4 regions of the Bombilactobacillus bombi genome follow, and region 2 is predicted to be linked to each of the others. Evidence: predicted binding sites of a transcription regulator. Region 2 holds the regulator's gene; each other region holds the start of a gene.
What was found. Region 2 encodes Rex, which represses fermentation and respiration genes when NADH is low (regulators of the CRP and FNR family bind a similar motif). Its sites were predicted from a motif close to TTGTGAANTANTTCACAA; they were not measured.

Region 1 (8,179 bases), 620 kb from region 2:
GCCTTGAGTGGGCATCTGGTTATTTCAACAGTTCATGCGCGTAATAAATTTGCCGTCATTGGGCGCATGATGGAATTAGGTATTAGTCAACGAGAATTACATTCTGTTTTAAATTGTGTTATTTATCAACGTTTAATTCTTCAAACTACAGGTATCGTAAAGGCTTATCGCGACGTTTTATTAGAAGAAAATTTAAGCCAAGCGATTCAAATTCCGCAAAGTAATTATTCTGATTGGCAAACAATGTTACAAATCGATTATAAAAAGGGATTACTAGATGAACAAACGTATCAAAGATATAAAACCGGTTAAACTAAAGCTCAAACAACAAGCCACGTTTTTGCTAATTTTAGCAAAATTATTAGAAAATGGTTTTTCTATAGAAATGGCATTGGAATCTATGCGGTTGATTTTACCAGATGAAAATCCATTGCTGATCAATTTAATTCAACAATTGGATAAGGGGCAAAGTTTAGCTGACACATTAGCTCTTACAGGTTTATCAAAAACAATTCTCAGCCAAATTACTATTGCAGATATTCATGGCAATTTAATTAAATGTTTACGAGAAAATGCAGCTACTTTGACTATCCGACAAAAAAATTTACAAAAAATTTTGAATTTATTGGCGTATCCTTGTTTTTTATTAATCAGTTTAATTTCTTTAATAGTTTTTTTAAAAGTGGAAATGGCTCAACAACTACCTCATTTGGCATTGCCTACAATGTATTGGATTTTAGTTAAGATATTAGTGGGATTGATAATTTTAGGTATCATTGGGGAAATAGGATATTTAGTGCATGCCACAGAAACACAACGAGCTTTACATCAAATGCGTTGGCCGATTATTGGTAGTATGTATCGAAATTATTTTCATTATGTGATTTTGTCAGCGGTTGCAACTTTTTTAAAAAGTGGACTTTCTTTAAATGAAATCTTAGTAGCCAGTAAACAATTAACACTAGGATCAATTCAGCGGCAATTAGCTGAAAAAGTGCAACAACAAATTCTCACTGGAATATCACTTTCTCAAATTATTAAACATAATCCTTTTTTACCCACAGAAATTAATATTGCGATGAATTTAGGGCATAGTGCAAAGCAAACTGCTTTAGAATTACAGACAATAGCAGAAATCAAGCATCAGCGGTTGCAACAACAAATGCAAAAATTAATTAATCAAATTCAGCCATTGTTTTTTTTACTTGTTGCAGTCCTTATCTTAGGTACTTATTTAAGTATTTTATTACCAATTTATTCTTTGATGAAAGGAATGTAGATCATTGCTTAAAACTAAACATTCTGCCTTTACATTAATTGAAATGGTTATTGTTTTATTTATTATTTCTTTATTATTGTTAATTATTATTCCTAATGTGAATCAACAAAAAAAATCTGCCGAAAATAAAACAAATGCTGCTTTTAGAACTACCTTACAAACTCAAGTAGATATGTACGATGGTCAAAATCCAAGTTGGGAAATTCTAGAAAAAGAACATTACTTATCTGAATCACAAGCCAAAAAGGCCGTTAAAGATGGTTATAAGATTAATGATGGTAATGTGGTGGCACCAAATAAATAAGCCCATAGCTGCATTTACTTTAATTGAAGCTGTTATCACTTTAGGAATAGTCTGTGCACTTTTATTGTTACCAACAATTAATTATCATGAACAATTAGAATTACAACAGGAAAAAATTGCCGTTATTGCTTTTCAAAGTAACTGGCATAATTTGGTTAATGATTCCTTTTTATATAATGAAGTGCGTGATTTAAGCTTTAATTCTCAAAAGCATCAATTGCAGTTTATTGATCCTGTGCATCCAGAAAGATCATATACACAAAAACTACCGGCAGAATTGGAGTGCCGTTTACAAAAACCATTTATTCGTATCACTTGCGGAGAAGTCACACCACAAAAAATAATTTTTACTTCCAGAACTACAAAGCAACAGTTCAAGTTAACAGTTCAAATGCATTGGGGAGAGATAGTTGAAGACAAAACATAAGGCATTTTTACTATTAGATAATATGTTAGGATTTTTTTTGGTTTTACAAGCTGTGGCAGTGATTCCACTTTGTATTATTCCTACTCAACAAAAAGTACAGCAAGTTCAACAAAGGTCTTTTTTGAAATTAGCTTGCTGGCAAAAAATACAGCATCCAGATATCACGCAGATAACACTTAAAAATAAAAAGTATTATTTTTATAATCGAGGAAAAAAACTTGAAATTTACCAAAAAAACCAATCTTTGGAGTATGATCGCAAACAAAAAACATTCCGCTTTTTTACTTAGTGAAGCCCTTGTTTCTTTATTTATTTTAATACTAACTTTCTCGATAATGGTCTTTTTAATTAATTCCTATCATAATAATAACAAACACCTATTTCAAAATGAAAGCAGCTGGGCTATTTCCATGTTGCGCTTGGAACAATTAACAGCAGATGCTTCTTTAATTAAAGCAGATAATAAAACGATTGAATTTGAATCAGGTGCTAATTATAAATTTCCTCATAAGATATATCATTTACAGGTTTATCACAATATGTTGCGGGTTACAGGAAAGACAGAAGGACATATGCCCTTATTGTTAAATCAACAAAATATTAACTTCATAACTAAAGGACATACTGTGCAAATAAATGCTATTGACCAATTCCAAAGAAAGTGGGAATATTATCTTGACTTTCAATAAAAAACGGTCTGCATCAACAACTCTAATTGCAGTTTTATTGTTGAATATTGAATGTATTTTGATACTAGCTTACTTGAATTTTTATACACAAGAGTTAAAAAACTATCAGCAGCTTGATTATATTTATTCACAAAAAATTATAACCTTTGCTAAATAAGATAATTTCCGTTAACATATATTAACAGATGTTATGATATTAGGGGATGGATATATGGCTCAAATAAAAAAGCCGTTGAACCAAATATTTGGTTTTATTGATCAAACGACTGAAGAATTGCGAAAGATTTTAAATATTTCTTATCGAGAAGCTTTATCGGAAAATATTTTTAATATTCTGGAACAAAAAACTTATGTTGAAGACGGCTATCCTACTAGAGAACAAGCCCAACAGCTAGATCAAAAATATCAAAATTTTAATTTGAATGATTATTCTTTGTTAGATATAAAGCGTGCTTTAGAGTTTGCCGTTATCAAAGCGCAAAAGATTGATCAATTAGATGTAAACTTGTTGATGACACCGGATGTAATCGGAACTTTAAGTTCACTGGTGATAGCAGAAGTGTTTCGTAACTATCCGCGCAAAACTTTGGAAACAATGGATTCCACAGTAGGCACAGGTAATTTATTAATTGAAACCAACTTAGAATTGAAAAAAAGTACCACTTTGGGTTTGTCGATGCATGGCATTGATAATGATCATAATTCATTAGAACTGGCTGCTGCTATTGGAAACGCCTTAAAAAGTGAAATCGATTTATATCATCAAGATGCAGTTGCTGATTGGATTGTCAGCGATTATGATTTGATTTTGGCAGATTTACCAGTAGGTTATTATCCACTTGATGAAAATACTTTAAATTTTCAAACTAAAGCTCAATCTGGTCATTCTTACGCTCATCACCTGATTATGGAACAATCAATGAAAAATGTGCACGCAGGAGGTATTGGCATATTTATTGTGCCTTCCCAAATTTTTCAAACTGATCAAGCATCAACTTTAGCACATTGGTTAGTAAATTCAGTATATTTGCAAGCCGTGTTAAGCTTGCCACAATCTTTATTTACAAGTGAAGCTGCCGAAAAATCATTGGTTGTTTTACAACGCCACGGCGCAAACGCCAAACAAACCAAAGAGGTATTAATGGGACAAATCCCCAATCTAAGCGATACCAGTGATATAATTAAGTTTAAGAACCAATTACAAAATTGGAGTCAAAAAACATTTGATTGGGAGAAATGATATGAAGCGGAAGGTTTTAGTAGTAAATTCGGGTAGTTCTACCTTAAAATTCAAACTATTTGCTTTGCCTGAAGAAGAAGTGATTGTTAAAGGGATGGTTGACCGACTGGGGTTGGATCATTCAGTTTTTGAAATTACTTATCAAGGACAAAAACATACACAAGAAATTCCTATTAACAGTCATGTCCAAGCTGTAGAAATTCTAATTAAACAACTATTAGATTTAAATGTTATTAACGACGTTCAAGATATTTCAGGAATTGGTCATCGAGTAGTTTCTGGGGGACCATATTTTGATGATTCAACTTTGTTAAATGAGCAAAGTTTATCTAAGCTATCTCAAATTGATGAGTATGCACCATTGCATAATCCCGCAGAAAGAAAGGGTATTGAGGCATTTGCGCAAATGCTTCCTGAAGTTCCACAAGTTGCAGTCTTTGATACAACTTTCCACAAAAAATTACCTAAAATGAATCAAGTATATTCAATACCGAAAGAATATGATGAAAAATTTGGTGCTCATCGTTATGGTGCCCATGGTACTAGTCATGATTATGTTTCCCATAAGGCAGCTGAATTTTTAGACATTCCTTATAGCCAACAAAAAATGATTAGCTTGCATATGGGCAGTGGCGTATCTGTAACCGCTATTAAGGATGGACATTCTTTTGATACTTCAATGGGATTTACACCAATTTCAGGAGTAACGATGAGTTCACGTGCTGGCGATATTGATATTTCGTTAGTTGCATTTTTAATGGAAAAATTACAGATTAATGATATTCACGAAATGATCGATATTCTGAATAATGAATCAGGATTAAAGGGAATATCTGGTATTTCTCCTGATATGCGGGATTTGATTTCCGCAAAGGATAGTAATCCTGATGCTAAGTTAGCTATTGAAGTCTTTATTAATCGAATCGTTAAATATATAGGTTCGTATATTGCTGAAATGCACGGTATAGATGTTATGATTTTTACAGCTGGGATGGGAGAAAATAATCCCGTTATTCGACAAGCAATTATGGATAATTTTAACTTCTTAGGTATGAAAGTAGATCAAGCAGCTAATGAAAATGGCAAAGGTATCCGTCAAATTTCCGCTCCAGATTCAAAAATTACAGCTTTAGTAGTTCCCACCGATGAAGAATTAATGATCGTTCATGAATTTGAACGTTTAGTTAAGTAAAATCATTTAAGTCTATTACCTCATTATTGCAAAACATTTAATGTTTGCAGTAATGAGGTATTTTATTTTGATATTACTTGAAATATGATATTATTTGGATTATACTTGTTGTTGCTTAACGGGGATGTTATGGATTCGACATATGTAGTTGAGCACTGGTTGCATCTCGTAGGTTACGTCTACGTAAAAACGTTACAGTTAAATTATAACTGCAAAAAATAATAATAATTCTTACGCTTTAGCTGCTTAAAAACAGTTTTTAGCGTGATCCGTTTAGCTTCGCTCAAGGGTTAAATTGGGTCTTAAAAAATTGAGCTACGTCTAGTTGCACCACCTGAGCAACTAGAAAGAGACTTCCAGGCTAGCCGTTAAGGTTAGCTCAGTCATACAGCGTTCTTAACGGTGAACTATAAATAGTATGACTATGGATGTAGATGCTGGTGTGGCAGTATGTATGGACAGGAGTTCGATTCTCCTCATCTCCATTTTAGATTTATTCATCTTTAACCAATAGCAGTCAAAGCCTTGAGCCACCAAGTGGTTCGGGGCTTTTTTGGTTTTTAAATTAAAATAAGCAATCAATTAAAAATTTGATTGCTTATTGGTTCTATTTGTTATTGAATTATTAGTTATTCAGCATCATATGCTTCTTGGAATAGTTGAACAATTTCTTCTTTAGTACCTTTACGAGGATTAGAAGGAGCATTACCATCTTTGAGAGCATTTTCTGCCATTAATTCAAAATCCTCCGGTTTAGCTCCCATTGATTTAATACTACGAGGAATATGAACATCATCACACATTTGACGCATTGCTTTAATGGATAATTCAGCAGCATCACGAGTTGAAAGTCCTGTTGTATCTTCACCCATAATCTCAGCTAACTGTGCAAATCTTTCAGGACAAGCAATAATGTTATATTTTTCCACGATAGGTAATAAAATAGCACAACATACGCCATGGGGAGCATCGTATTGACCGCCTAATTGATGAGCCATGGCATGAACATAACCTAAATCAGCATTATTAAAAGCCATGCCACCTAACATTTCGGCTTCAACCATTTTGGTACGAGCTTCAATATTATGACCATTAGCAACTACTTCGCGAAGACTTTCTTCTACTAATTTAATAGCTTGAACACATTGACCATCAGTAATTTCGTTACGATTAGTAGATACGTAAGGTTCAATAGCTTGTACAAAGGTATCCATCCCCGTTGCTGCTGTGAGTCCTACAGGAACATCTAACATTAACATTGGATCATTAAATGATACTAATGGTACGTTACGCCAAGAGACGACAACAAATTTAAGTTTAGTTTCTTCATTAGTAATAACACAATGGCGAGTTAATTCGGAAGCGGTTCCAGCAGTTGTATTAACAGCCATGAGCGGTGGCAGGGGATTTTCAAGAGTTTCAATGCCAGCCAATTTAGTAATATCGTCACCATTAGTAAGGATAATACCTGTACCTTTACCAGCATCGTGAGATGAGCCACCACCAACAGTGATAATACTGTCACAATTATTATCTAAATAAATTTTTTTAGCGGCTTCAATATTCCGTACTTTAGGGTTAGGTTCAACACCATCATAAATAACATAATCAACTTTAGCTTCCTTTAAGGAATTTAAAGTTTGTTCAACAGGACCATTATCCATTTTTCGTAAAAATTTATCAGTAACAATTAACGGCTTATGCATATTAAGCATTTGGGCTCTGTTACCGATTTTTTTGATAACACCTTTACCAAAAAAGTTCACACTAGGCATTAAAAAATCAAAATTTTCTTTCATAAGATAATCTCCAATCTGCTTTGTCAGCAACTTAAATATAGCACCCTGAAAGTAACTTGTAAACGGTTTGATTGTAATTTCACAAACAAACTTTCTTGCACTGGAAATTGGAAGAAAAGTGCCATCCTATAGACAATTATGTTATGATAATTAATAGATTGAAGGCAATAAAGGGGAAACATTAATGAATTTGAGATTATCTTTACCAATATTAGCAGCTTTAGGCGTCTGTGTGGGATTAACGTCTGTATCAACTACCACTGTATTTGCACAAGATATTGTTGTCAGTCATCAAGAAAATCCTGAAATAGCTGTAACTGATAAAACAGTGAAAACTGCAGAACCAATTGTTGTTAATGCAGCAGCATTTGCGCCACAGTCTGCACCTGTTACAACGCTGGCACCTGTTCAAACTACTACAACCACAACGACTATCTTTTCTAATATAGATTTTGAAGATGTAGCGGCCGATTTTTCAGCAACTGATTTAACTCAGACAGCGCAAAAATATTTAGGGGTACCATATGTTTGGGGCGGAAGCACACCTAATGGTTTTGACTGTTCAGGTTTAGTGCAGTATACTGCTCGCGAAAATGGTATTAATTTGCCGCGTACTTCACAGCAACAAAGTACTTATGGTACTTATGTACCATTATCACAGATTAAACCCGGAGATTTATTGTTTTGGGGAGATGTAGGAACGGCTGAGCATGTTGCAATTTATTTAGGCAATGGTCAATATATCCATGCTCCAGCACCTGGTCAAAACGTAAAAGTAGGTAAGTTACAATGGTTTACTCCTTCTTTTGGCCGACGTTTAAATAACAACTAACAGGAGCTTTAAATGTTACGAGTAATTGTTGGTATTGGCTTAATTATTATTGCGATTGGACAAATTTTTTATGCCTTTCGTAACTTTCAAGAAGGATTCCATAAAAAAGATATTAATATTAGTCAATTAATGAAACTACTAGCTGCAATTACAGGTTTAATTGGAATTCTTTTATTTGTATTAGGAATAATAATTTTAATACATCATTAAAAAAGCGATATCTCTCAAATAAGAGATATCGCTTTTTGGAAACTAAAATGCAGTTGCAGAAAATAAATCAAATTCTATTTGATTGAAATCAAAAGTGGCTAGTTCGCTTAAGTGTAAATAACGAGTCACACTAGGTAAAAGCATTAAATTAATTTCGGATTGATCATCATCTGGAATAACAGAAACAATTGGCGTATGAGTTGCGTA
Region 2 (8,179 bases):
TAGTGCTCCGGGTGCGTTTACTATTTTGGGTGATACACGCGATGATGCAGTGGGTGAAGCCTTTGATAAGGTGGGACGAATGTTAGGCGTTAATTATCCAGCAGGAAAAACCATTGATCAATGGGCGCATGAAGGCCAAGATACATTTGATTTTCCACGCGCAATGTTGGAAGAGGATAATCTGGATTTTAGTTTCAGCGGTATCAAAAGTGCTGTAATTAATACCTTGCATCATGCAGAACAAATTGGTGAAACTCTTAATAAGAAAGACGTGGCTACAAGTTTTCAAAACGATGTCGTTGAGATTTTAGTTACTAAAACAAAACGAGCTTTAGCAAATTATCCTAGTCAACAATTAATTGTCGCAGGTGGCGTAGCTGCTAATTCGGGTTTGCGTGAACGGATTCCAAAAGAAATCAGTCCGCAAATAGAGGTAGTTTTCCCGCCATTACGCTTATGTGGTGATAATGCCGCCATGATTGGTGCTTTTGCGTATGTTAAATATCAACAGCAACAATTTAACTCGCTGGCTTTAAATGCTAATCCTAGTTTAGACTTTGAATATCTAGATAATTAATAAAAAAAACTTTTAAAAAAGACCAATCTGTGCTATTTTAGATAGGTTGGTTTATTGGTGTGGCATAGTCTGCAACCGGTTTACTATTTAAATTTTATTAAATTATTGAGGGAGGTCAAAATGGTCGGAATTGTAATTGCCAGCCATGGTAAGTTTGCAGAAGGCATTATGCAATCTGGTTCGATGATTTTTGGTGAACAAGAAAAAGTCCAAGCTGTGACTTTTATGCCAAGTGAAGGCCCAGATGATTTGCGGGCACATTTAGAAGATGCTATTGCAAGTTTTGATAATGATGATGAAGTATTATTTCTCATTGACTTATGGGGTGGTTCACCTTTCAATCAAGCTAATGCTTTGTTTGAAGAACATAAAGACAAGTGGGCTATTGTAACAGGTTTAAACTTGCCGATGTTAATCGAAGCCTATTCTGCTAGAATGTCGATGGATTCGGCACAAGAAATTGCTCAGCATATTTTGGGTGAAGCTAAAGGGGGCGTGAAAGTGCGTCCTGAAGCTTTAGGAGAATCTGAAACAACTGAGTCTAAAGCAACTAAGCCTGCAGTAAGTAACGCTGGGGCACCTGGCAAGTTAGAATATGTTTTGGCACGGATTGATTCACGATTGCTGCATGGTCAAGTAGCCACTTCATGGACCAAAACGACTAATCCTACACGGATTATTGTCGTCTCAGATGCTGTAGCACAAGATGATTTGCGGACTAATTTAATTAAACAGGCTGCTCCAGTTGGGGTGAAAGCTCATGTAGTGCCGATTAAGCAAATGATTAAATTAGCACAGGATGATCAGCATTTTGGAGGACAAAGAGCAATGTTACTCTTTGAAACACCACAAGATGCTTTACGTGCAATTGAAGGCGGCGTGCCTTTAAAGACTTTGAATGTGGGTTCAATGGCGCATTCCACAGGGAAAGTGCAGCCTAATAAAGTGTTGGCTTTTGATCAAAATGATATTGACACTTTTAAAAAATTAAAAGACTTAGGTGTTCAATTCGATGTTCGAAAAGTACCAGCTGATTCACAAGATAATATGGATAACATTTTAAGCAAAGCACAAAATGAATTGAATCGCTCAAAAAATTAATGTAAACGGAAAGCAGAGGCAAAATTGAAATGCAATTAAATTTCATTCAAATTATTTTGGTCCTCCTCATCGCGTTTTTAGCGGGGATGGAAGGTATTTTGGACCAATTTCATTTTCACCAACCAGTTATTGCTTGTACTTTAATAGGTTTGGTTACAGGTGATTTAACTCCATGCTTGATTTTAGGTGGAGAGTTACAAATGATTGCTCTAGGATGGGCCAACATTGGCGCTGCGGTTGCACCAGATGCAGCTTTAGCATCAGTAGCTTCAGCAATAATTTTGGTTTTAGGCGGTCAAGGCAAAGCTGGGGTTTCCACAGCAATTGCGATTGCTGTGCCGTTAGCAGTAGCAGGTTTGTTACTGACTATTTTAGTACGGACTTTAGCTACTGGAATTGCCCATATTATGGATGCTGCAGCTAAAGAAGGTAGTTTTCGTAAAATTGATTTTTGGCAGGCAATTGCGACCTGTTTGCAGGGATTGCGGATTGCTATTCCAGCAGGCTTAATTTTGGCCATTGGTGCTGGTCCTGTCAAAGGATTGTTAGCGTTAATGCCTGCTTGGCTAACTGACGGTTTAGCCATTGGTGGTGGCCTAGTTGTTGCAGTTGGTTATGCAATGGTTATTAATATGATGGCAAGTCGGGAAGTATGGCCGTTTTTTGCTATTGGTTTTGTCTTAGCGACAATTAAAGATTTAACTTTAATTGGTTTAGGTGCTATTGGTTTGGCAATGGCTTTGATTTATTTGGCATTATCTCAAAGCGGTGGCTCTGGTGATGGCGGCAATAGCAATGTTGGTGATCCTGTCGGCGATATTATTGATAATTATTAGGAGATGAAAACACACAATGGCCGAAAAAATTAAATTAACTAAAAAAGATCGAATTGCGGTTTGGTGGCGTTCGACTTTCCTACAGGGTTCATGGAACTATGAAAGAATGCAAAATGGTGGGTTTGCGTTTTCTTTAATTCCTGCTTTAAAAAAATTATATAAAACTAAAGAAGACCGCTCAGCTGCTTTAACACGACATTTGGAATTTTTTAATACGCATCCTTACTTAGCTTCACCAGTCTTAGGTGTTACTTTAGCCTTAGAGGAGGAGCGCTCTAATGGAGCTCCCATCGATGATGTTACTATTCAAGGTGTAAAAGTCGGAATGATGGGACCTTTTGCTGGTATTGGTGATCCAGTGTTTTGGTTTACAGTAAAACCAATTATTGGATCTTTAGCAGCTTCTTTAGCAATGAGCGGTAATATTTTAGGACCAATTATTTATTTCTTGGCTTGGAATATTATTCGGATGTCTTTTATGTGGTATACCCAAGAATTAGGTTATCGGGCTGGTTCTAAAATTACAGATGATTTATCAGGTAACTTATTGCAAAATATTACTAAAGGTGCTTCCATTTTAGGTATGTTTATTTTAGGCTCTTTAGTTAACCGCTGGGTAACTGTGAAGTTTACCCCGGTGGTTTCCAATGTTGCCCTTGATAAAAAAGCTTATATTCACTGGGATCATTTGGCCGCTGGTGGTAAAGGAATTCAACAAGCCTTATTACAACAACAACAAGGTTTGTCCTTAACAGCTCGTAAATTAACTACATTACAAGATAACTTAGATCAGTTAATTCCTGGTTTAGCAGGTTTGTTATTAACATTCTTGTGCATGTGGTTGCTCAAAAAGAAAGTTTCACCGATTGTGATTATCTTAGGATTATTTGTTTTAGGTGTTGTTTTCCACGTTTTGCATATCATGTAATTAAAAAGAGTCTGAGAAAAATCTCAGACTTTTTTATATAATGCTATTATTTGCCAAATAAAGCCGTAGGACTTTATCATGGAAATAATTTATTTTATTGGAGTTTTGCTGATGGTACAATCAATAAATACTAAAGTCGATTTAACAATGAAGGCAACTTCACATATGGGATTTGAAACTTATGGTCAAATTATGATTGGTGATCGCGGTTTTGAATTTTATGATGAGCGTAATGTTCAAAATTATATCCAAATTCCGTGGACCGAAGTTGATTATGTGGTAGTCTCAATTTTGTTTGGTGGTAAATGGATTCCACGTTTTGCTTTAAAAACGAAAAAAAGTGGGATGTTTACTTTTTCGGCTCGTGATCCTAAAAAAATCCTTCGGGCAATTAGAAATTATATTGCCCCCGAGAAAATTGTTCGTTCATTAAGTTTTGGGCAAGTTTTATCTCGCTCACTTAAAAAAATATTTTCTCGCTAATTATTCCATCAAGTTGGCCCATTTATCTTCGGCCAACTCTTTTTGTGTTGTCAAGTCATCAATTTGCGCTTGCAGATCTTGCAGTTTAGAATAACTAGCCAAGTTCTCGGGATCAGTCATAGCTTGATTGATAGTAGCAATTTGGTGTTCGTAATCATCAATTTGTTGTTCCAAAGCATCAATTTGGCGTTGTTTTTTGCGTTCTTCTCGTTGGTGAGCTTTGGCTTGTTCATATGTTTGACTGCCAGTATTGTTATTATTTTCCAATTGGGGCTTGGTTTGTTGCTCGGAATCAGTTTTAATAGCAGCAAGGGCTTGATTTTCAGCCTTTTTAGCCAGATAGTAATCGTAATTTCCTAGATAAATCGTGCTGGTTTGGGGTTCTAATTCTAATATTTTAGTTGATATTTGATTAAGCAAATAACGATCATGGGAAACAAATAAAACAGTGCCCGTAAAATTTTGCAAAGCATCTTCTAAAACTTCTTTGCTTTGAATGTCTAAGTGGTTTGTCGGTTCATCCATAATTAATAAATTATCGTGCTCTAAAGCTAACTTACAAAGAGTTAAGCGCGCTTTTTCACCACCCGAGAGAGAATGCACAGTAGTAAACACATCATCATCTCTAAATAAAAAGGAACCTAAAACACTGCGGATATCTTTCTCATCCAATGTAGGATGCTCATCCCAAATTTCGTGTAAAACGTCCTTATGGGAATTTAATTGATTTAAGGTTTGATCATAATAACCGATGTCAACATTAGTACCCCATTCAATTGTGCCTTGTTGTGGTGGCAGCTGGTTAATTAAAGTTTTAATTAGTGTAGATTTTCCCACACCGTTAGGACCAATAATGCCTAGACGTTCTTGTTTTTTTAGGTTAAAACTAATATCTTGAGCTAAAGGTTTATCTGGATAACCTGTTTGTAAATGACTAACTTTAAGGACTTCATTGCCACTCATTCGCTCGGGTGTAAATTGAAAATGAACTTGTTGGTTATAAGCTTGTGGACGTTTTAAAACGTCCATTTTTTCTAATTGTTTACGGCGGCTTTGTGCTTGTTTAGTACTGGAAGCCCGGACAATATTTTTCTGAATAAATTCTTGAGTTTTTTTGATTTGCTCTTGTTGTTTTTCATAAGCTTTCAAAGCTAATTCGAAGTTTTTATCCCGCTGTTGTAAATATTTGGTATAGTTGCCCTGATAATGAGTTAGAGTTCCTTGTTCTAAAGCATAAACTTCATTCACCGTATGATCTAAAAAGTATTGATCATGAGAAACAATTAATAATGCACCAGAATAATTTTGTAAATATTTTTCTAACCAATTAAGAGTATCAATATCTAAGTGATTAGTAGGTTCATCTAAAACCAAAAGATCATGATGCTCTAATAATAATTTTGCAAATGCTAGGCGTGATTGTTCACCACCCGAAAGATTTTGTGCAGGTTCATTAATACGTTCTTCACCAAAACCAAAACCAGCTAAGACGGAACGTATTTCTGAACGATAGCCATAACCGTTTTCATCTTTGAATTTAACTTGTAAATGGTCATAGCGTTTTAATAATTGTTGATACTCAGTAGTTTTTATTTGGTTAGCCTGATCTGCAATTTGTTGTTCCATTTGATGCAGCTGTTTTTCTTCAGCTTGCAAATAGGCAAAGACACTTTCCATTTCTTCATAAATTGTATTACCTGATTGAAAAGCAGGATTTTGAGCTAAATAGCCAATGCTAATACCATTTTTATAAATCATTTGCCCATCATTGGGCTCATTTTCTTGAATAATTATTTTTAGTAAAGTTGATTTTCCCGCTCCATTAGGACCGACTAATCCGATACGAGCTTGGTCAGAGATTTGAAAATTCACTTTAGAAAATAAAATCTCTCCACCAAAACTGCGGGAAATATTTTGACCTTGAACGATTAACAAAATAAGGCTCCTTTGTATATTTTTTCGTAAATTTATTTTAACATATTGACATTGTGATATTGAATGCGTAATACTGTAAGGAGCATAGAAATAAATTCACAAGAGGAATATATTATGAAACAGTACAAAATACCTAATGCAACGATTAAGCGATTACCACTTTATCATCGCTATTTTCAATTTTTAAAAGACTCTGATAAGAAAAAAATTTCATCAACAGAATTAGCGGAAGCGGTTCAAGTTGATAGTGCCACAATTAGACGTGATTTTTCTTATTTTGGCTCTTTGGGAAAACGCGGCTATGGTTATGAAGTTGAACCCATGCTAGAATTTTTTAAAAAGTTATTAAATCAAGATAAGACTTCACAAGTAGCCTTAGTTGGTGTTGGTAATTTGGGTAATGCACTTCTTAATTATAACTTTTCTCAGACTAATAATATCAAAATTGCAGTGGCCTTTGATAAAAATCCACAAATTATTGGTCAAAAGATTAATGATGTCCCTATTTTGGACACTGAAAAGTTAGCTGAGACTATTCAAAACCAAGAAATTGATGTAGCGATTTTGACAGTTCCAGCTAATAATGCGCAAAAAGTTGCTGATGAGCTTGTACAAGCTGGGATTAAGGGCATTTTGAATTTTTCGCCTTTAAGAATTTCAACACCACCAACAGTGCGAGTGCACAATGTCGATTTAGCTAATGAATTACAAACATTAATTTATTTTTTAGATAATTATCGCTAGGAGGCAATGGCATTGATGGAACCACTGTTTTTAAAGCCTGTTTTTCAGGAAAAAATTTGGGGTGGCCAAAAGTTAGCACAAGAATTTAATTATGATTTACCCGAAGGTAAAATTGGCGAATGTTGGGCAATTTCTGCGCATCCTCATGGACCGTCGCAAGTGGAAAATGGTCCTTATGCGGGCAAATATTTAAATGAACTATGGCAATCTCAACCAGAATTGTTTGGTAATCCACAAGGTAAAGTTTTTCCATTATTAACAAAGATTTTAGACGCAGAGGATAGTCTATCTGTCCAAGTTCATCCAGATAATGCTTATGCCAAGGCACATGAAGGGGAATTGGGTAAGACTGAATGTTGGTATATCATTGCTGCAGAGCCAGATTCGTATCTCATTTATGGACATAATGCTAAAAATCACCAAGAAATGAAAGATATGATTGAAAGTGGTGATTGGCAGCATTTTTTGAAAAAATTACCCGTTCAGGCAGGAGATTTTGTTTTTGTTCCTAGTGGAACAGTGCATGCCTTGAATAAAGGTATTGTAGCCTTAGAAACCCAGCAGAGTAGTGATACGACTTATCGGTTATACGATTATGATCGTGTGGATATGAAAACTGGGAAAAAGCGTGCTTTGCATTTGCAACAATCAGAAGATACAATAACTGTACCTTTTGTGGCACCTAAGCTAAAGTTGCAACAGCAAAAAATTGGTGCTAATAGTGTTATAACAAATTATGTTCAGCCCCCAATTTCACCATTCTTTGCAGTTTGGGGCATTCAAGTCCATAACGATCAAATACAGTTTCAGCATCAATTGGGTGCTTATACACTGTATTCTGTGATTGCTGGTGCGGGTGTCTTAACAATTGCTGATCAAGAATACCAATTGCCCTTGGGGACTCATTTTATAATTCCAGCAACGATTAAAGATTGGAAAATATCCGGCGCTAATATTCAATTAATTGCTTCAGAATCAACAGAAGAGTAATATGGTATTTTAATAAGTTAGGTTGGGGTAAGGATAAAAATTTTCCCAGCCTTTTCTTATTACCAGTTTAGTCTATAAAGTAGTCGTATTGCTGAGAAATTTGCAATTAAGGAGTTTACGTGAAGGATATTTATAAAAAAATAGCTTACCGAATTGTACAGATTTTAGTAGTGATTTTAATTGCAGCAGTTGCTTATTTTTATCTGCAATTAGCAATTACAGGACACTTAGATCGTGATTATTTAGCGATGTATAATGAGATTATTAGTAACCCCATAGCAACAGCAATTAATGTCTTAATGTTAATGGTATTTGTAATCACATTAATTGCACTGATTGGTGATTATTGGTGGGGGATTGCTGGCAGTATTAGTCTGTTTGCAATAATGATTTTTGTTGATTATCAAAAAATAGTCTCTCGCTCTGAGCCCTTATTGCCTTCAGATTTAATCATGGCCAAACAAGTTGGCGGTCTTATTCAGATGGTTAATTGGTTGTCAATTGTTGAACTTATTTTGTTTATAGCTTTAATGTTAGCTGCCGCCTATTTTTTGCGTAAATTTACTAAGAAAATGTGGCTGACTA
Region 3 (8,179 bases), 900 kb from region 2:
ACATCTTGTTCAGTATAATAACGGCGATTAGCATCATCTCTTTTAGGGATAATTAACCCTTCTTGCTCATAAAAGCGCAAAGTATATGTTGACAATCCTACTAATTGGGCGAACTCACCAATCGTAAAAGTCTTTTGCAGATTAGATTTCATTGCTGTCGTCAAATATATATCCTCCTTAAATAGCAATTTTAGTTTATTACTTAGAGTCGACTCGAAGTCAAGCGTTAATTAATCATTTGAAACGTTTTCTTTAATATTATGTTACTATGAATGGGTAGAGGTGGGTGATTAACATGGAAAATGTTTTTAATAAATTTTTTAATGACTATGATGATTGGTATCAAACTCCAGTTGGGCAATTTGTTGATCAAGCAGAAACTCAAACACTAGTCAAATTATTGCAGCCAAAAGCCCAGCAAAAAATTTTAGATGTCGGCTGTGGCATTGGCAATTTCACAATTAAACTAGCTCAACAAGACTGTCAAGTAACTGGAGTCGATATTGCACCTAACATGTTGCAACAAGCACGACAAAAGTTACAGCAGCAACAACTCACTGCACAATTAAAAATCATGAATGTTGAAAAATTGTCTTTTTTAGATAATAGCTTTAATGCAGCTTTTTCCATGGCGGCTTTTGAATTTATTAATAATATCCAAAGCGCTTACCAAGAAATGTGGCGAGTGGTACAACCTGGTGGTCATATTGTTATTGGTACTATTCAAAAAAATGGCTCTTGGGCTAATTTTTATGAAAGCCCCGCTTGTCATGGAACTGCTTACGAATTTGCCCACTTTTGGACTGCGGAACAATTAATTGCTTTGGATCCAAAACATTTTGTTCAACAAAAAGATTGCTTATTCTTACCACCCAATCTTCCCGAAAATAATTACAATTTAAAAGCTGACCAAAATGCAATGCAAACAACTAATATAGGGGGATTCACATGTCTACTATTCCAAAAATAAGTTGTCAAATTAGTTTTTATCCTTTAGGTGATACTGATTACAACACAACTATCAAACAAGTTTTAGATATCATTCACAATTCTGATATCACCGCTGAAGTTAATGATATGGCAACCATTTTACGTGGTGAGGCACCAAAAATCTTTAATTTGTTACAGCAAATTACTACAAAAATGGATACAAACAATGTCCATTATGTCATCACAACTACGATTTCTAATACCTGTGGCTGCGAATTATAATTTAATATAGCTAGCAGCAGATTAAAAGTCTACCTACTCTTTAAAATACTATTACCCTATTTTCACTTTTAAACAAATACACAATAGCAAGTTATGCTCATACTTTTGACTAGTTTGAAAATAATTATTGTAATTTAGGATATTTCTTATTAAATATAATTTGTATTGTCACAGTTAATATTTATTAGAGAGGCCACGATATATAATGAATCGAGTTAATCAACTTTTAGGTACTAAATATCCTATTATTCAAGGAGCCATGGCTCAATTAGCTACCGCCCAACTAGCAGCAGCTGTTTCAAATGCTGGAGGTTTGGGAATTATTGCTGCAGGTGGTAAAACTCCTGACGAAGTGCGGGAACAAATTCACGAAGCTCGTCAATTAACTGATAACAATTTTGGTGTCAATCTTATGTTAATGGATCCTAATTCTCCTAAGATTGCTCAAGTGATTGTTGAAGAACAAGTTCCTATTATTACGACGGGTGCAGGAACACCTAAAAAATTAATGCCAGTTATGAAGGCTAATGGTATCAAAGTTATTCCAGTCATTCCCAATGTTGAATTAGCAGTTAAAATGGAACAATTGGGTGTTGACGCGGTAGTTGCCGAAGGAATGGAAGCAGGTGGTCATATTGGGCAATTAACTTCTCAAGTATTATGGCCTCAAGTAAGTGATGCAGTTTCTATTCCAGTAATTGCTGCAGGTGGGATTGCTGATGGACGTGGAATTGTTGATGCCTTTGTCGATGGCGCAGAAGGAGTGCAATTGGGAACATTATTCTCAATAGCCAAAGAAAGTCCTGTCGGACCTAAATGGCGCCAAGCAATTATTGAAGCAACAGATACTTCAACAATTATTACTGGCTTGTCTTTAAGCGCTCCAGTAAGATCCTTAAAAAATAAAATGACTTTGAAATTTAGTGAATTAGAAAGAAACGCCCAGAACCGTGAAGAGTTAGAAACTATTGCAGTTGGTGGCTTAAAGAAAGCAGTTTTTGATGATGATGTAGAAACTGGTTCTTTAATGGCCGGCCAAATTTCAGGGATGATTAAGGAAGCTAAAACTTGCAGAGAAATTATTGAAGATTTATTTAATGATGCCAATGCAGTCACAAATAAAGTTCAATCGCCTTTATTTTAAACAATATAGTTAACACTCAACAAGGCTGAGATAGATAGTGGTTTCAGCTTTTCTTCGCCCATAATTGCAACTGTTTAATGCCCTTTATAATATCTTGGTTTCTACTGAATTTTCCTTAAAGTAGCTTTAATCTACATAAGACAATTCTAAAAAAACGTTGCATATTATCAAAATTTTATTTTATAATTTCAATAAATTGAATGGAGTGAGATATTATGGCAAAAGATAAAATCGTTTTAGCATATTCTGGCGGGTTGGATACTTCTGTTGAAATCGCCTGGTTGAAAAACAAAGGTTATGATGTCATTGCTTGTTGTATTGACGTTGGTGAAGGTAAAGATTTAGAAAAAATCAAAGAAAAGGGCTTGGCAGTTGGTGCTGTAGAATCTGTGGTCATCGATGCTAAAGAAGAATTTGCCCAAGAATATTGCTTACCGGCTTTACAAAGTCATGCTTATTATGAAGACAAATATCCTTTAGTTTCAGCGTTATCAAGACCTCTCATTGTTAAAATTTTAGTCGAAGTTGCCAAAAAGTATGGTGCCGTTGCGATTGCCCACGGCTGCACTGGTAAAGGTAATGATCAAGTACGTTTTGACGTTGGTATTCGGGCCTTAGCACCTGAAATGAAAATTGAAGATCCTATTCGTGAAACTCATTGGTCACGAGAAGAAGAAATTGATTACGCCAAAGAAAATGGGATTCCTGTACCAATTAATAAAAAAAGCCCCTATTCGATTGACGAAAACCTTTGGGGAAGAGCTAACGAGTGCGGGATTTTAGAAGATCCTTGGGCTAGTGCTCCCGCAGATGCTTATGACCGCAGTGTTGATATTAAAGATGCTCCCGATGAACCCGAAATTATCACAATTAGTTTTGAGCAAGGTGTACCAGTCAAATTAAATGACGAAAAATTATCACTGGCTAGTTTAATTATGAAACTAGATAAAATTGCTGGCAAACATGGTATTGGCCGAATTGATCATGTGGAAAATCGTTTGATTGGTATTAAATCACGCGAAATTTATGAATGCCCTGCAGCTACAGTTTTATTAACTGCTCACAAAGATATTGAAGATATCACATTAGATAAAACTTTAGATCATTTTAAACCTATTGTAGAAAAAGAAATTGCCGAATTAATTTATAATGGACTTTGGTTCTCACCGTTAATGGATAGCTTGTTGGCTTTCATTAAAACCAGCCAAAAAGACGTCAATGGTATTGTTCGCGTTAAACTCTTTAAAGGAAATGTTATTTGTGAAGGCCGCAAATCACCAAACTCTTTATATGATGAGAAGCTTGCTACTTATACAGCAGCTGATGAATTTGACCAAGAAGCTGCTTTAGGATTTATTAAACTCTATGGTTTACCAACACAAGTATATGCTCAAGTTCACCAAAAACAGGCAGGACAAAGCAATGGCCACAAATAAACTTTGGGGGGGCCGTTTTGAAGCCAGTGGTGATGAAAATATTGATGCTTTTGGCGCTTCCATTAACTTTGACCAGCTTATGGCTGCTGAAGATTTGCAAGGATCATTGGCCCATGTGGAAATGTTGCAAGACACCAATATTATCCCTGAAACTGATGCTAAACAAATTATTCAAGGCTTAAAAAGCCTACAACAACAACTAGCCACTGGTAAACTTAAATTTGATACTACTAACGAAGACATTCATATGAATATCGAAGCCCTTTTGACTAAAGAGATTGGACCTGTAGCTGGTAAACTGCACACTGCTCGCAGTCGCAATGATCAAGTGGCAACTGACTTTCATCTGTATCTCAAAAAGCGCTTGCCCAAAATCATTCAAACTATTCAAGAACTACAAAGAGTTTTAGTAACCAAAGCTGAAGCAAATATTGAAACCATCATGCCTGGTTATACCCATCTCCAACACGCACAGCCAATTTCTTATGGTCATTATTTAATGGCATACTTTTATATGTTGCAAAGAGATGTAGAACGCTTTGAATTCAACCAACAACACACCAATTTATCACCTTTAGGAGCAGCAGCGCTAGCTGGTACTACTTTTCCAATCGATCGCCAACAAACAACTCGCAAGTTAGGATTTGATAAGCCTTACTCCAATTCATTAGATGCAGTGTCAGATCGTGATTTTGCGTTAGAATTTTTAAGTAATGCTGCGATTTTAATGGTGCATCTCTCACGTCTATGTGAGGAAATCGTTCTTTGGTCTTCATATGAATTTGGCTATTTGGAATTGTCCGATCAGTATTCTACAGGTAGTTCCATTATGCCTCAAAAAAAGAATCCTGATATGGCCGAATTAATTCGGGGCAAATCAGGACGTGTTTTTGGAGATTTATTCGGACTTTTGACAGTCATGAAGTCTCTGCCTTTAGCATATAATAAAGATATGCAAGAAGACAAGGAAGGTACTTTTGATGCGGTTAAAACTATTATTCCCAGTTTAAAAATATTGGCTGGAATGTTGGACACTGCCCAAGTTAATTCTGAAAAAATGGCCGCAGCCACAGAAAAAGATTTTTCCAATGCTACTGAATTAGCAGATTACTTAGCAGTAAAGGGAATTCCCTTTCGCCAAGCACATGCTCTTGTTGGCCAATTAGTCCTAGAAGGTCTCAAAACTGGCGTAACTTTGCAAGAAATACCACTCAGCAAATATCAAGAAATTATGCCTGAGATTGGCTCAGACGTGTATCATGATTTACAATCAAAAATTGCGGTCGAACGACGGCAATCACTAGGTGGAACGAGTTTTGCTCAAGTCAAACACCAAATTGCTGAAGCTAAGAAAATTTTAGATAAAATTGATTAAATGATAATTATAAAAAACAGTTAGGAAATATCCTAGCTGTTTTTTTACATATAACTTAAAATAATAATCAAGTATATCTTTTTATTAATGAACTTTCTTAATCATAAGAATTAGAATCGCTCCAAATAAACACATAATCCCAGCTATTGGAAAAATAAATTTATATCCGCTTTCTGCAATGATTATCGAAGCAACTATTGGTCCAAAAACTTGCCCTAAAGAATTGGCTAAGTTAACAATTCCTAAATCCTTGGCAGAATTTTCTGAACTCGGTAAAACTGAAACATTTAATGCTTGATCAACAGAATTATACATTCCCATTGCAGACCCACTTAGGGCTGCATATGCAAACATTGTCCATGGTAAAGGCTCTATGGCTGGAATAACAGCACCTATTCCCATTACTACAGTAGAAACAGCAACTAATAATTTCAAACTATGAAATTTATCAGCAAGAGGTCCTCCAAGGATTGCAAAAAATACACCAGTAATAAGTAATATTATGGACATAATTGATAAATTATGAGTTGCATTAGCTGAAGAAAGATTCATATAATCTACAAAAATATATAATTGATATCCAGTAATAACATATTGTGCTGAAACAAATAACAGTTTACCAAACACAGCTAGATAAAAATCACGAACATCACCATGAATTGGAAAAATAAATGCTTCTAGTAATTCGGATCCCTTAAGTTTCTTTACTTTATCTCCTTTGTTACTTCCATCACCTACTAAAATTAATCCTAAAATAGTAAAAATAACTTCAAGTATCATAAAAACATAAATACCACTGTTAATTTTAGTAATGTATTGAGAAGCAATCATAGTACCTACTGGAGCACCAATATTCATTCCAACCCCATAAAAAGCTGAAATTGATCCTCTATATTTTTTTGGTGCCTTATCTGCAATAAAAGCAACTATTGGTGCAACCATTGAATTCAGTGCAATTTGAAAAAGTGACCAATTTACGATAATTCCAGTAATAGTTTTAACTTTTGTTAAGAAAAAAAAGCAAATCAATGTAGTAATCATACCCAAAACAATCCAAGGATTTCTTTTTCCCCAACGGCTAACAGTTAAGTCAGAAAGTGCGCCTTCAATAATATTTGCGATTGTAGCAACTATCATCGCAATAGTTGCTAACAATGCAACAATCTGAACTTTTTGATCAGGTGCTATCTGCTGAATTTTGGCCGGCAAAAGTGTAGAATTAACTCCTAAGTAAGGTATTAACCATCCAAGCAAACAAAACAAAAGTCCAAAACCCAATCGATATGGAAATTTATTTTTTGATTCATCTTCAATGGCTAATTGACTTTTATCCATATTTATATCCTCTCAATAATAAACTAAAGCTTATATTTGACAATTAATTTAAAAAGAAGAAAAACCACTTAAAATAATTCATAAATACAACATTGATAATTAAATTTTATCAATATATTTTATATTTTTTAATTATTCCATAATGCGTTATTTAAATTTTCAATTGAAGCAAACGGACCAGGCATTGTTGAAAGTCCACGATGATTTCCAAAATAGTCTTCATCAAATGTAATATCATCCCCATTAGGCATTTCAAAACGTTGTTCTGGTTCAAATGCTTTTCCTAAAATATCAGTGTTAATAATACCATCTTCAAAATTTCCAAGGAAATCATATAGATTAGTTTTAATAAGAACATGTGTATCATTCTCAATTAATTTAACTTCTATTTTATCTTTATTATTTACAATATTATGTGTTTCTTTTTTCCAAGCTTGAGCACCATTAAAATATACATTACCCTTAGCCCAAATAGGTAAATGTTCAAATTGTGCAGATTGAAGTTCGACCATATCATTCCCTTGAGCAGCCTTACCTTCTATTTTTTTAAATGGTTTATACCATTCTTCATAGGTGGGATAATCATCAAATACTGCTGTACCTACTATTTCGTTTTCCTCTGGTGATGGGTTAGTAGCAGGCCATTTTTGAATGAATATGTTATTATAAAAACGATTATCACCATGTAGTATTGTTTGAAATCCTGCAACTTCTGTACGATGTGGAATATGATATGGAGTAAATCTAGGTTGAATAGGACCTTTCCCAGGATAATCAGTTCCTTCTCCAACAAGAGTAAAGGAGCCTAAAATCAAATTATGAACAATGGCTAAACCTTGTGTTGGAATCTTTAAGGAATTTTTGGATAAAAGTAAATTATTATCTATTAGTGTTGGTCCATGGCTAACCTCAATCCAAATATCTTGACTAGTCATTGCCCCATTCAAACGCGGAGCTGTACCATTTGGAGCATAATTATGATCAAATAAATTTTGAGTAATACGTGTTCCTTGTGCTTCCCAATCACACCATAATCCCATAGTCGTATGGTCAAATCTGTTACGTCGAATAATTACATCAATAGCAGCATGCAGTTTAATACCAGCAATTTCAGCACCTGCTAATTCCTGCATATTATTAATATGATGAATATGGTTATCTTCAATTACACTAAAAACTGCACCTTGACGTCCAACAATACCATCTTGTTCACAATCATGGATGTTACAACGCCGAATAATATGATGACCAATTTTTTCTTTTAGCCAACCATGATATTGTCCACGACAAACTGCGTCTCTTTCCATTTGTGTAGGACTTTTAACATGTTTATAGGTAAAATATTGATCATTTTCTGGATCTCTGTATTTACCCAAAGAAATGCCTGCGCAACGGCTGTGACTAATATCACAATCTTCAATAATCCATCCTTTAGACCAATGAGGACCAATCATACCATCTTGATAAGACGCAGGAGGTGCCCAAGTGGTAGCTGCTTTATTAATATTAAAGCCACTCACAGTAATATAATTAACTCCTGTTTTTTGCGGCCAAAAAGCTTCTCGACGAACATTAATTTCAACTTTTTCTTTATTAGGGTCTTTATCTTGAAAATTAGCATAAATAATTGTTGTATTCGTATCTTTATTTTGTTCTGTATACCATTTAAATACTGAA
Region 4 (8,179 bases), 770 kb from region 2:
TAATCCTAAAGTCTTTTTACCGAATAAACGAACAAAGTGTAATGCTACACGCCGTCCAAGACCAGTATTAATAAAGCCCCGGGACATAAAATAAGCCATCGCAATCATCCATACTGTTCCGTTACCAAAACTAGACATAGCGACATCCATAGGAACAATCCCTAATAAAACGGTAAGCGTAATGCCAATAATTGCTACACCAGCAATGGGTAAGGGCTGTGTAATACAACCAATAATTGTGGCTACAAAAATTGCCAGAATATGCCATGCTGCAGGTGTTACTCCCACTGGACACCAAGGGGTAGTAAACCAAATAAGCAAGCCAATTACTAGCGGCCAGATAAATTTAGAATATTTAACTTTATTCAGTTTCATGAGATTTCTCCTTCTCTCGATTTAAATCTGTTCTAAAATTGCTGCTAGTTGGGTGGCTGAAATTTTCATTTTTTTCAGCTCATCTTGGGATAATGGGGTTGCAATAACTTGAGCAATACCTTCATTATTAATGATTGCAGGTGAACCCAAATACATATCATATAGTCCATACTCACCATTTAGAGGAGCTGATATCGGCACAACTAAATTTTGATTATCTAAAATTGCTTGACAAATTTGAGCTAAGCAACGTGCTACTCCATAAAAAGTCGCACCCTTGTTTTGAATAATATAACCGCCCTTACTACGTACTTGTTGCTCTAATTCTTCTTTATCAGTCTCAGCTAAGGTTATTAATTCAGCTAATGGTCGACCTAAAACAGTCGTTTCTTCAAAATTAACAAAAGAACTGTCACCATGTTCACCTAGTACGTAGCTATTAATATCATTAACAGCAACATTTAATTTTTGAGCTAATGCGACTTTTAAACGAGCTGTATCTAAAGAAGTTCCAGTTCCAATCACTTTATTCTTCGGAAATCCAGATAACTTTTGTGTTAAGGTGGTCAGAATATCCACAGGATTACTAGAAACTACAAAACAGCCTTGAAACCCACTTGCAACAATGGGTTCGACAATTGATTTTAAAATCTGGTAATTTTTTTGTACTAAATCCAGCCGACTTTCTCCAGGTTTGCGTGGAACTCCGGCTGTTATCACAACAATAGCTGCATCTTGAGCATCAGAATATTCTCCAGCCGATATTTTAGTGTTACTTTCAAAGGGAATAATATCTTCTAAATCAGCTACATCTCCGTTAACATGATCTTTTTTGAGATCAGTAATAACTAATTCATCTACTTGACAATTTTGCAATAAAGAAAAAGCAAACGATGATCCTACCGCACCGTCACCTACTAATAATACTTTGCGTTGATTAATCTTCATTACTTATCCCCTTTTTGCAGATATTTGAAAACTTGTTGTCCTGCTTGCCGCCCAAAAATAATGGTTTCAGCGATTGAATTGCCACCGATACGGTTATTACCATGTAGCCCACCTGCTACTTCACCTGCAGCATATAGGCCAGGAATTACTTCGCCCTTTTGACTCATTACTTGAGTGTTAGCATTAATTGCAATTCCGCCCATTGTATAATGCACTGCTGGCGCAATGTGAATTGAATAATATGGTGCTTGTGTTAATTGCCGCTCCATTCCAGTACTTCGCTGATATTCGTTATCTTGGTGCTTTTGAACAGCTTGATTCCAAGTTTGAATGGTCTGCTCCAAGATATCGGCCGCAAAATTATTTTGTTGAGCTAAATCAACTAAGCTTTGGCCAGTTTTTACTAAGCCGATGTGATCATAAAACTCAATAGCTTTCACACGTTCACGTACACTTTGGTCAAAAATTAAAGTAGCACCATTTTCTTTCAAATTATTAATAGCAGCAGTAACGTTTTTACGTGTATCTAATTCATTAACAAATCGTTCACCGTTTTTATTAACTAAAATGGCTCCTTCGCCACGCACCGCTTCTCCGATTAAATATGGATGTTCACCATCTTGTTGAACCGTTGGGTGAACCTGAATTTGATCCATATCTACTAGTTGAGCTCCTATAGCTGCGGCTAATTCAATACCATCCCCCACAGCTCCTGGTTGGTTAGTAGTCTTTAAATCAGCTAAATCAGGGCGATATTTTTTAATTAATTTTTGACCAGCACCAAATCCACCTGTAGCTAAAATGACTGCTGGCGCCAAAATGGTTTTACTTTGCCCATCAATTTGTGCTTGAACCCCTTTAACATGCCCATCTTCTTGTAATATTTGCGTCACTTTTATATCGGTAAATAATGGTAAGTGCGCTTGATCTATTTGTTTGAGCAATTCAGTCACTAAAAATCCACCGATAGGAGCCATCGAAGCTGGACGATGGGTCCGCATTACCTTCATGCCGCCAGTAATTGTCAAATCATCTAAATGAATATCATGAGCTGCCAACCAATCAATAGCCAACGCGCTATGTTCTGTAAAATAATGTAATAAAGCGGGATTATTTTGTTGACCGCCACCTTGATAAACATCATCATAAAAATCTTGATAGCTATCAACTATCTGATGATTTAACTGCACCATAGTTTCTGCAGCATTCATTCCTGACGAAGCTTTCGTAGTATTGCCACCAATTTTGGGCATTTTTTCTAAGATTACTGGTTTTAATCCTAGTTCATGTGCTTGCAAAGCACTAGTTAAACCAGTTCCACCTGAACCAATAATGATTACATCATATTGCTCTTGGAGTTGTTCTTTTGCAGTTGCTTGAAAAATAAATTTTTCTGTCATGTTTTACCTCTTAGTTTTGATCGATATTTGTCATATTGATTGGCACAACCCATTTATCAAATTGCTCGGAAGTTACTTTGCCTGATTTGACAGCAGCTTCTTTTAGTGTGGTTCCAGCTTTTTGAGCCTGTTGAGCAATCTTAGCACTATCATGATAACCAATATGTGGTGATAAAGCAGTAACCGTCATTAGAGATTTATCAACTAATTCTTGCATTCGTTCTTCATTGACCGTCATGCCGGAAATCATCTTATCGGCAAAGCCCATCATTGTTCCACTCAATAATTGAGCTGATTCTAAAAAGGCATCAATTAAAACTGGCTTATAAACATTCATTTCAAAGTTGCCTTGGCTCGAAGCTAAATCCACTACCACATCGTTACCCATAACTCGAACAGCAGCCATAGTAATTGCTTCTGCTTGGGTCGGATTAACTTTTCCAGGCATAATTGAAGATCCTGGTTCATTAGCTGGAATATTCAATTCATTATAGCCAGCACGCGGACCGCTGCCTAAGAATCGCACATCATTAGCAATTTTCATTAAATCAGCAGCCAAAGTTTTCATTGCTCCATGGACAACATTCAAGCCTGAATGTGCTGCCAAACCATAAAATTTATTAGTCTTGGCAGTAAATTCAATATCGTATAATTGACTCATTTTATCGGCAATTAAGTCAGCAAAATGAGGAGCAGCATTTAAACCAGTACCAACAGCAGTTCCTCCCATTGCTAATTCATTCAAAGTAGGAGCTAGCTGTTGCAAATAACTCAAATCATGTTCAATCATGCTGACCCAGCCACTCACTTCTTGCCCAAAAGTCAACGGAGTTGCATCTTGTAAATGAGTACGACCAATTTTTACTACATGCCAATATTGTTCTTGTTTCTTTTTTAATTCGGCAATTAAATGTTGTGCTGCTTTTTCTAAATCACGGACTGCTACAGCTGCAGTAATATTCATTGCAGTTGGAAAAATATCATTAGAACTTTGACCATGATTAACATCATCATTAGGTAAAATTTCTAAATCAGAATTAATTTGACCGGCCATATGAGCCACTACTTCATTGACATTCATATTAGTTTGCGTTCCTGACCCAGTTTGATAAACAACCAATGGAAAGTCCTTGCGCAATTGGTCATCGTTTAAAGCTAATAATTGATCAATAGCTTCGACAATTAAATCTGCTTTTTCTGCAGCAATTGCTTTTTCATTTTTGTTAGCAATTGCGGCTGCTTTTTTAATTTGTAACAAAACTTTGATAATTTCTAAAGGCATTTTACTGCCTGTTTGAAAGTTATTACGACTACGTTCAGTTTGGGCACCCCATAATGCGGTATCCGGAATCTTAACTGGTCCTAAAGTATCCTCTTCAATACGATATTCTGCCATGATTACAACCTCCAGATGATTTTATATTATGCAATCGTTACCATTTGATTGCCAATTTAAATATATTATTCACAATAGTTTATAGTCAAACTTTGTGAAAGCAATAACTTTTATTTATAAACGTGTAATAAGCCTAATGTTTGTTAAAATTAAAACAGATAGCATTGTATTTGAGAATTTATTTTTATTGTGGAGGTTATTTTGATGAAATATACAATTTATATGTTGCGCCATGGACAAACCTGGTTTAACCGTTACAACAAAATGCAGGGTTGGTCGGATAGTCCCCTAACTCCTGCTGGTGAAGAAGTGGCTCGCCAAGCTGCCCAAAGGCTAAGCAATGTTGCGTTTGCAGCAGCTTTTTCTTCCGATGCTCGTCGAGCGATTGATACCTGCAAAATTATTACAGACGCTAATATTAATAAAGAACATTTGCATCCTACCAAGTTGATTAATTTTCGAGAGCAATTTTACGGTTATTTTGAAGGTATGAATTCCACTGAAGCTTGGTATATGACTTTAAAACCTCATGGACTAACTAGTTTTCAAGAAGCATCTAAAAAAGTTGGATTAGATAAAGCTAAAGATTATATGAAAGCTGCTGATCCCTTCCATGACGCTGAAAATGCTGCCGAATATTGGGAACGCATCAATACGGGGTTTGAATATTTAGATGGTATCGCTCATGAAAATGATAAAATTTTATTGGTCAGCCACGGAACTACAATTCAATCAATATCAATGAAATACGGTGATGGCACTTTTGTAGTCAATGCTGGGCCCGCTAACTCTAGCTTAACTACTGTTGTTCGAAATCAAGGTCAAACAATTGTAACTGATTACGCTCGAAAACTGGTTGACTAGAAATAGCTATGAATAGAATTCAAAAAAGTTATTACAACTTAGGAACTTTGATTAATCTCACACTCTTTGGCAATCCAGATTTACAAGAATTGGAGCAGTCCCACAATTTAATTGCTCATTATGAAGATTTATTCACCGTTAATCGTTCTCACTCGGAAGTAATGCAAATCAACCAAGCTGCCGGTCAACATCCTGTTGTTGTTAGTGATGCAGTTTACAGTTTGGTCAAACAAGCGATTTTATTAAGTCAAGAAAATTTTGGATTTAATGCTTTAATTGGACCATTAGTTAAACTATGGAAAATTGGTTTTGACGATGCCCAAGTACCATCTGAATCGCAAATCTCACAATGCTTACAACTAATTAATCCCTGGGATTGTGAACTGGATGATGATAAATTAACTGTTTATTTAAAAAGGGCTAACATGCAATTAGATTTAGGAGCAATCGCTAAAGGATATATTGCCGATCGTATTCATGACTATTGGCAAGCCTTAGGAAAACTCGCTGGAATAATTGATCTGGGTGGCAACTTATTATTAATGGGTAATTCTCCACTTCATGATAATCAACAGTGGTCAATTGGTATCCAAAGTCCACAATCCCAACACAGAAAGTCGATTGCAGCTATTAACTGGGGCCCTTGCTCAGTAGTAACTAGTGGTATTTATGAACGGTATCTAGAAACTGCTAACAGTTATTATCATCATATTTTGAATCCCAAAACTGGTAAGCCCCTTAATAATAATCTAGCAAGTGTTACTATTTTTTCGAAACATTCAATTGATGGTGAAATCGAAACAGGGAGGCTTTTCTTTGCTGGAGGGCCTTTAGTGGGGTGGGCCAACAAACGATCAGATATCTACGGAGCTGTTTTTGTTACTAAAGACAAAAAAATCATCCTGCAAAAGCTCCCACAAACTGCAGTCACTCTACTGGATGATCATTATGAACTTACTAATTCCAAAAAAGAATTTGGCTTTTAAAGCTGAATTCTTTTTTTAGCCTTTACCTTCGGCAAATGAAGGATATAAAGTCATTCCTCCATCCACAAAAATAGTAGCACCTGTCACATAACTAGATTCTTGTGAAGCTAACCAAGCAGCGGCAGCAGCTACTTCTTTTGGCTTACCAATTCTAGCCATTGGAATTAAATCAATCGTATCTTGTTTATTAGCTTCATCAGCAAATTTTTCGGCATTGATTGGAGTATCAATTGCGCCAGGAGCAATAGCGTTAATGCGAATATTGCGTTTGGCATATTCCATTGCAACAGTTTGCGTAAACAGTTTGCTGCCGCCTTTAGAAACAGCATAACTGGTAAATCCTGGCCAAGGTATTTGTTCATGAACTGAAGAAACATTAATTACATTACCTACTTGATCTTGCTGCAGAAAATGACGAATTGCTGCCATTGATCCTAAAAACAACCCATTTAAGTTAATATCAATCACTTTTTGCCAATCACTCAAGGATACTTTCTCAGTAGGTGCATAACTTTCTACTCCAGCATTATTCACCCAAACATCAAGACGGCCAAATTCCTGCAGAGCTGTCTGTAATAAGTTATGTACATCTGATTCTTGTGAGACATCCCCTTGTACTGCTACTGCTTGCCCACCATGTGCCTTTATTTTATCTACTACTGTCTGTGCTTCTTCACGATTAGAATGATAATTAATTACCACCTTCATGCCTTCTTGTGCTAAGCGTTCCCCAATTGCCCGTCCAATACCACGTGAGCCGCCAGTGACAACTACTACTTGTTTGTTTAAATCTTGATACATTATCATCGCTTCTTTCAGTTTATCTTAATCAATGGCTAAACGTTTTATAACTTCACTATAGTTAGGATACAAGTGTAAAAGCGTTGCCTTTTTCAAAAGTTCAAAATCCCTGTAATCGAATCCTGGAGATACCACACAACTAACTAAACCAAATGCATCATGCATTGATACTTCAGAAGCAAAAATTGTATTTTTAGGTACAGCAAATTGAAATTGCTCTCCATTTTTAATGTCTTTTCCTAATTTAACTTGATAGTAATTCCCCTCGGGTGCAATACAGTGAATAGTAACTGGAGACCCATCGTGAAAATACCAAATTTCATCATGGTTTAATCGGTGAAAGTGAGAACAATTTTTATCATCTAATAAAAAATAAATAGAAGTATAATAATAACGTTGATCTTGGCTAATACTATCTAAAAATTTCATCCCACTAGTATATACTTGGCGATACCAGCCTCCTTCTTGATGTGGTTCTAATTCCAATGCTGAAATATAATCTTGTTTGTTCATACACATGGCTTCCTTGTTTTAATATTAACTACATTTTAATTTTTAAAGTTTCAATGCCATTTGTCAACTATTCTTTTAAAGAATTATTTTACGAATAACTAAAAAATGCTGAGTTCATTAAACCCAGCATTTTTATATATTATCTATGAAAATGATTAATATAATCTATAAAGTCATTAAAACAGTTTTGCAATTTTTGATCTTCTACTTTTTCTGTCAAGTTCCCTAACTTATCAAAAGCCTTGGCAGTATTACCTAATAAGAATTCATTCCCAGGCAAAACATATGCATCAATTTCTGGGCAAACTAAAATCTGTCGTAATTGCAGTTGAGCTCTGGAAGCACCCTGTGTTCCATAAGAAGCTCCCACTACCATTACCGGTTTAGCTTTAAAGGGATGAACCTTATAAGACATCCATTCCAATAAACTCTTGAGTGCCGCTGGAATTGCATGATCATACTCCGGTGTACTAATAATTATACCGTCAGCTGCTGTAATTTTCTTTTCAATATCTACTAATTCAGAATAATTATTTAAATCATCGTCCTCACAAAAAGCTGGTAATTCCGTTAATTCACAAATTTCAATTTCTGCTTGTTTAGAAAATTTCTTTTGGATATATTTTAATAAAATGCGATTATAAGAAAAATCCGCATTTGTTCCAACGATTGCAAATAGCTTCATTTAATTTGCTCCTTTATTCTACTTTGCTTAAAGCATCTTTAACTGCTTCTTTGAGGGCAGCACTAGTTCTTGTTGCACCTGATATAGCATCCACATTATAGGTGTTTTTAGTAACCATTGTTTTTGGTAGAGTTTCTAAAGCTTCTTTGCTAACATCTTGGCTTTCACTTTGCTTTAAAACTTCGACATTTTCGAGTTTTTTATTATTATC

Region 1: a site for Rex is predicted at 7,002-7,019, ahead of DS830_RS04285 (iron-containing alcohol dehydrogenase). Genes of this name have one in related genera too.
Region 3: a site for Rex is predicted at 1,279-1,296, ahead of DS830_RS05825 (nitronate monooxygenase). Genes of this name have one in related genera too.
Region 4: a site for Rex is predicted at 4,212-4,229, ahead of DS830_RS06355 (class II fumarate hydratase). Genes of this name have one in related genera too.

Annotation. Positions count from the first base shown of each region.
Region 1 covers NZ_CP031513.1:830,491-838,669, reverse strand. The annotation lists gene comGA (competence type IV pilus ATPase ComGA) at 1-312, shown strand, start outside; gene DS830_RS04325 (type II secretion system F family protein) at 278-1,279, shown strand; gene comGC (competence type IV pilus major pilin ComGC) at 1,284-1,583, shown strand; gene DS830_RS04315 (hypothetical protein) at 1,552-2,010, shown strand; gene DS830_RS04310 (hypothetical protein) at 1,994-2,299, shown strand; gene DS830_RS04305 (ComGF family competence protein) at 2,346-2,699, shown strand; gene DS830_RS04300 (class I SAM-dependent methyltransferase) at 2,911-3,939, shown strand; gene DS830_RS04295 (acetate/propionate family kinase) at 3,941-5,131, shown strand; RNA gene ssrA (transfer-messenger RNA) at 5,252-5,619, shown strand; gene DS830_RS04285 (iron-containing alcohol dehydrogenase) at 5,761-6,930, opposite strand; gene DS830_RS09045 (C40 family peptidase) at 7,115-7,762, shown strand; gene DS830_RS04275 (hypothetical protein) at 7,775-7,972, shown strand; gene DS830_RS04270 (nucleoside 2-deoxyribosyltransferase) at 8,015-8,179, opposite strand, start outside.
Region 2 covers NZ_CP031513.1:205,605-213,783, forward strand. The annotation lists gene tsaD (tRNA (adenosine(37)-N6)-threonylcarbamoyltransferase complex transferase subunit TsaD) at 1-577, shown strand, start outside; gene DS830_RS01080 (mannose/fructose/sorbose PTS transporter subunit IIA) at 698-1,678, shown strand; gene DS830_RS01085 (PTS mannose/fructose/sorbose transporter subunit IIC) at 1,708-2,514, shown strand; gene DS830_RS01090 (PTS system mannose/fructose/sorbose family transporter subunit IID) at 2,531-3,442, shown strand; gene DS830_RS01095 (DUF956 family protein) at 3,554-3,925, shown strand; gene abc-f (ribosomal protection-like ABC-F family protein) at 3,926-5,860, opposite strand; gene DS830_RS01105 (redox-sensing transcriptional repressor Rex) at 5,975-6,604, shown strand; gene DS830_RS01110 (type I phosphomannose isomerase catalytic subunit) at 6,617-7,594, shown strand; gene DS830_RS01115 (LTA synthase family protein) at 7,714-8,179, shown strand, end outside.
Region 3 covers NZ_CP031513.1:1,151,217-1,159,395, forward strand. The annotation lists gene DS830_RS05810 (MerR family transcriptional regulator) at 1-164, opposite strand, end outside; gene DS830_RS05815 (class I SAM-dependent methyltransferase) at 296-970, shown strand; gene DS830_RS05820 (YkoF family thiamine/hydroxymethylpyrimidine-binding protein) at 949-1,212, shown strand; gene DS830_RS05825 (nitronate monooxygenase) at 1,418-2,356, shown strand; gene DS830_RS05830 (argininosuccinate synthase) at 2,572-3,792, shown strand; gene argH (argininosuccinate lyase) at 3,779-5,167, shown strand; gene DS830_RS05840 (MFS transporter) at 5,252-6,502, opposite strand; gene DS830_RS05845 (right-handed parallel beta-helix repeat-containing protein) at 6,631-8,179, opposite strand, start outside.
Region 4 covers NZ_CP031513.1:1,277,596-1,285,774, forward strand. The annotation lists gene DS830_RS06340 (anion permease) at 1-375, opposite strand, end outside; gene DS830_RS06345 (L-lactate dehydrogenase) at 397-1,323, opposite strand; gene DS830_RS06350 (flavocytochrome c) at 1,323-2,723, opposite strand; gene DS830_RS06355 (class II fumarate hydratase) at 2,734-4,119, opposite strand; gene DS830_RS06360 (histidine phosphatase family protein) at 4,324-4,983, shown strand; gene DS830_RS06365 (FAD:protein FMN transferase) at 4,992-5,969, shown strand; gene DS830_RS06370 (glucose-1-dehydrogenase) at 5,985-6,770, opposite strand; gene DS830_RS06375 (cupin domain-containing protein) at 6,795-7,283, opposite strand; gene DS830_RS06380 (NADPH-dependent FMN reductase) at 7,423-7,968, opposite strand; gene DS830_RS06385 (FAD-dependent oxidoreductase) at 7,982-8,179, opposite strand, start outside.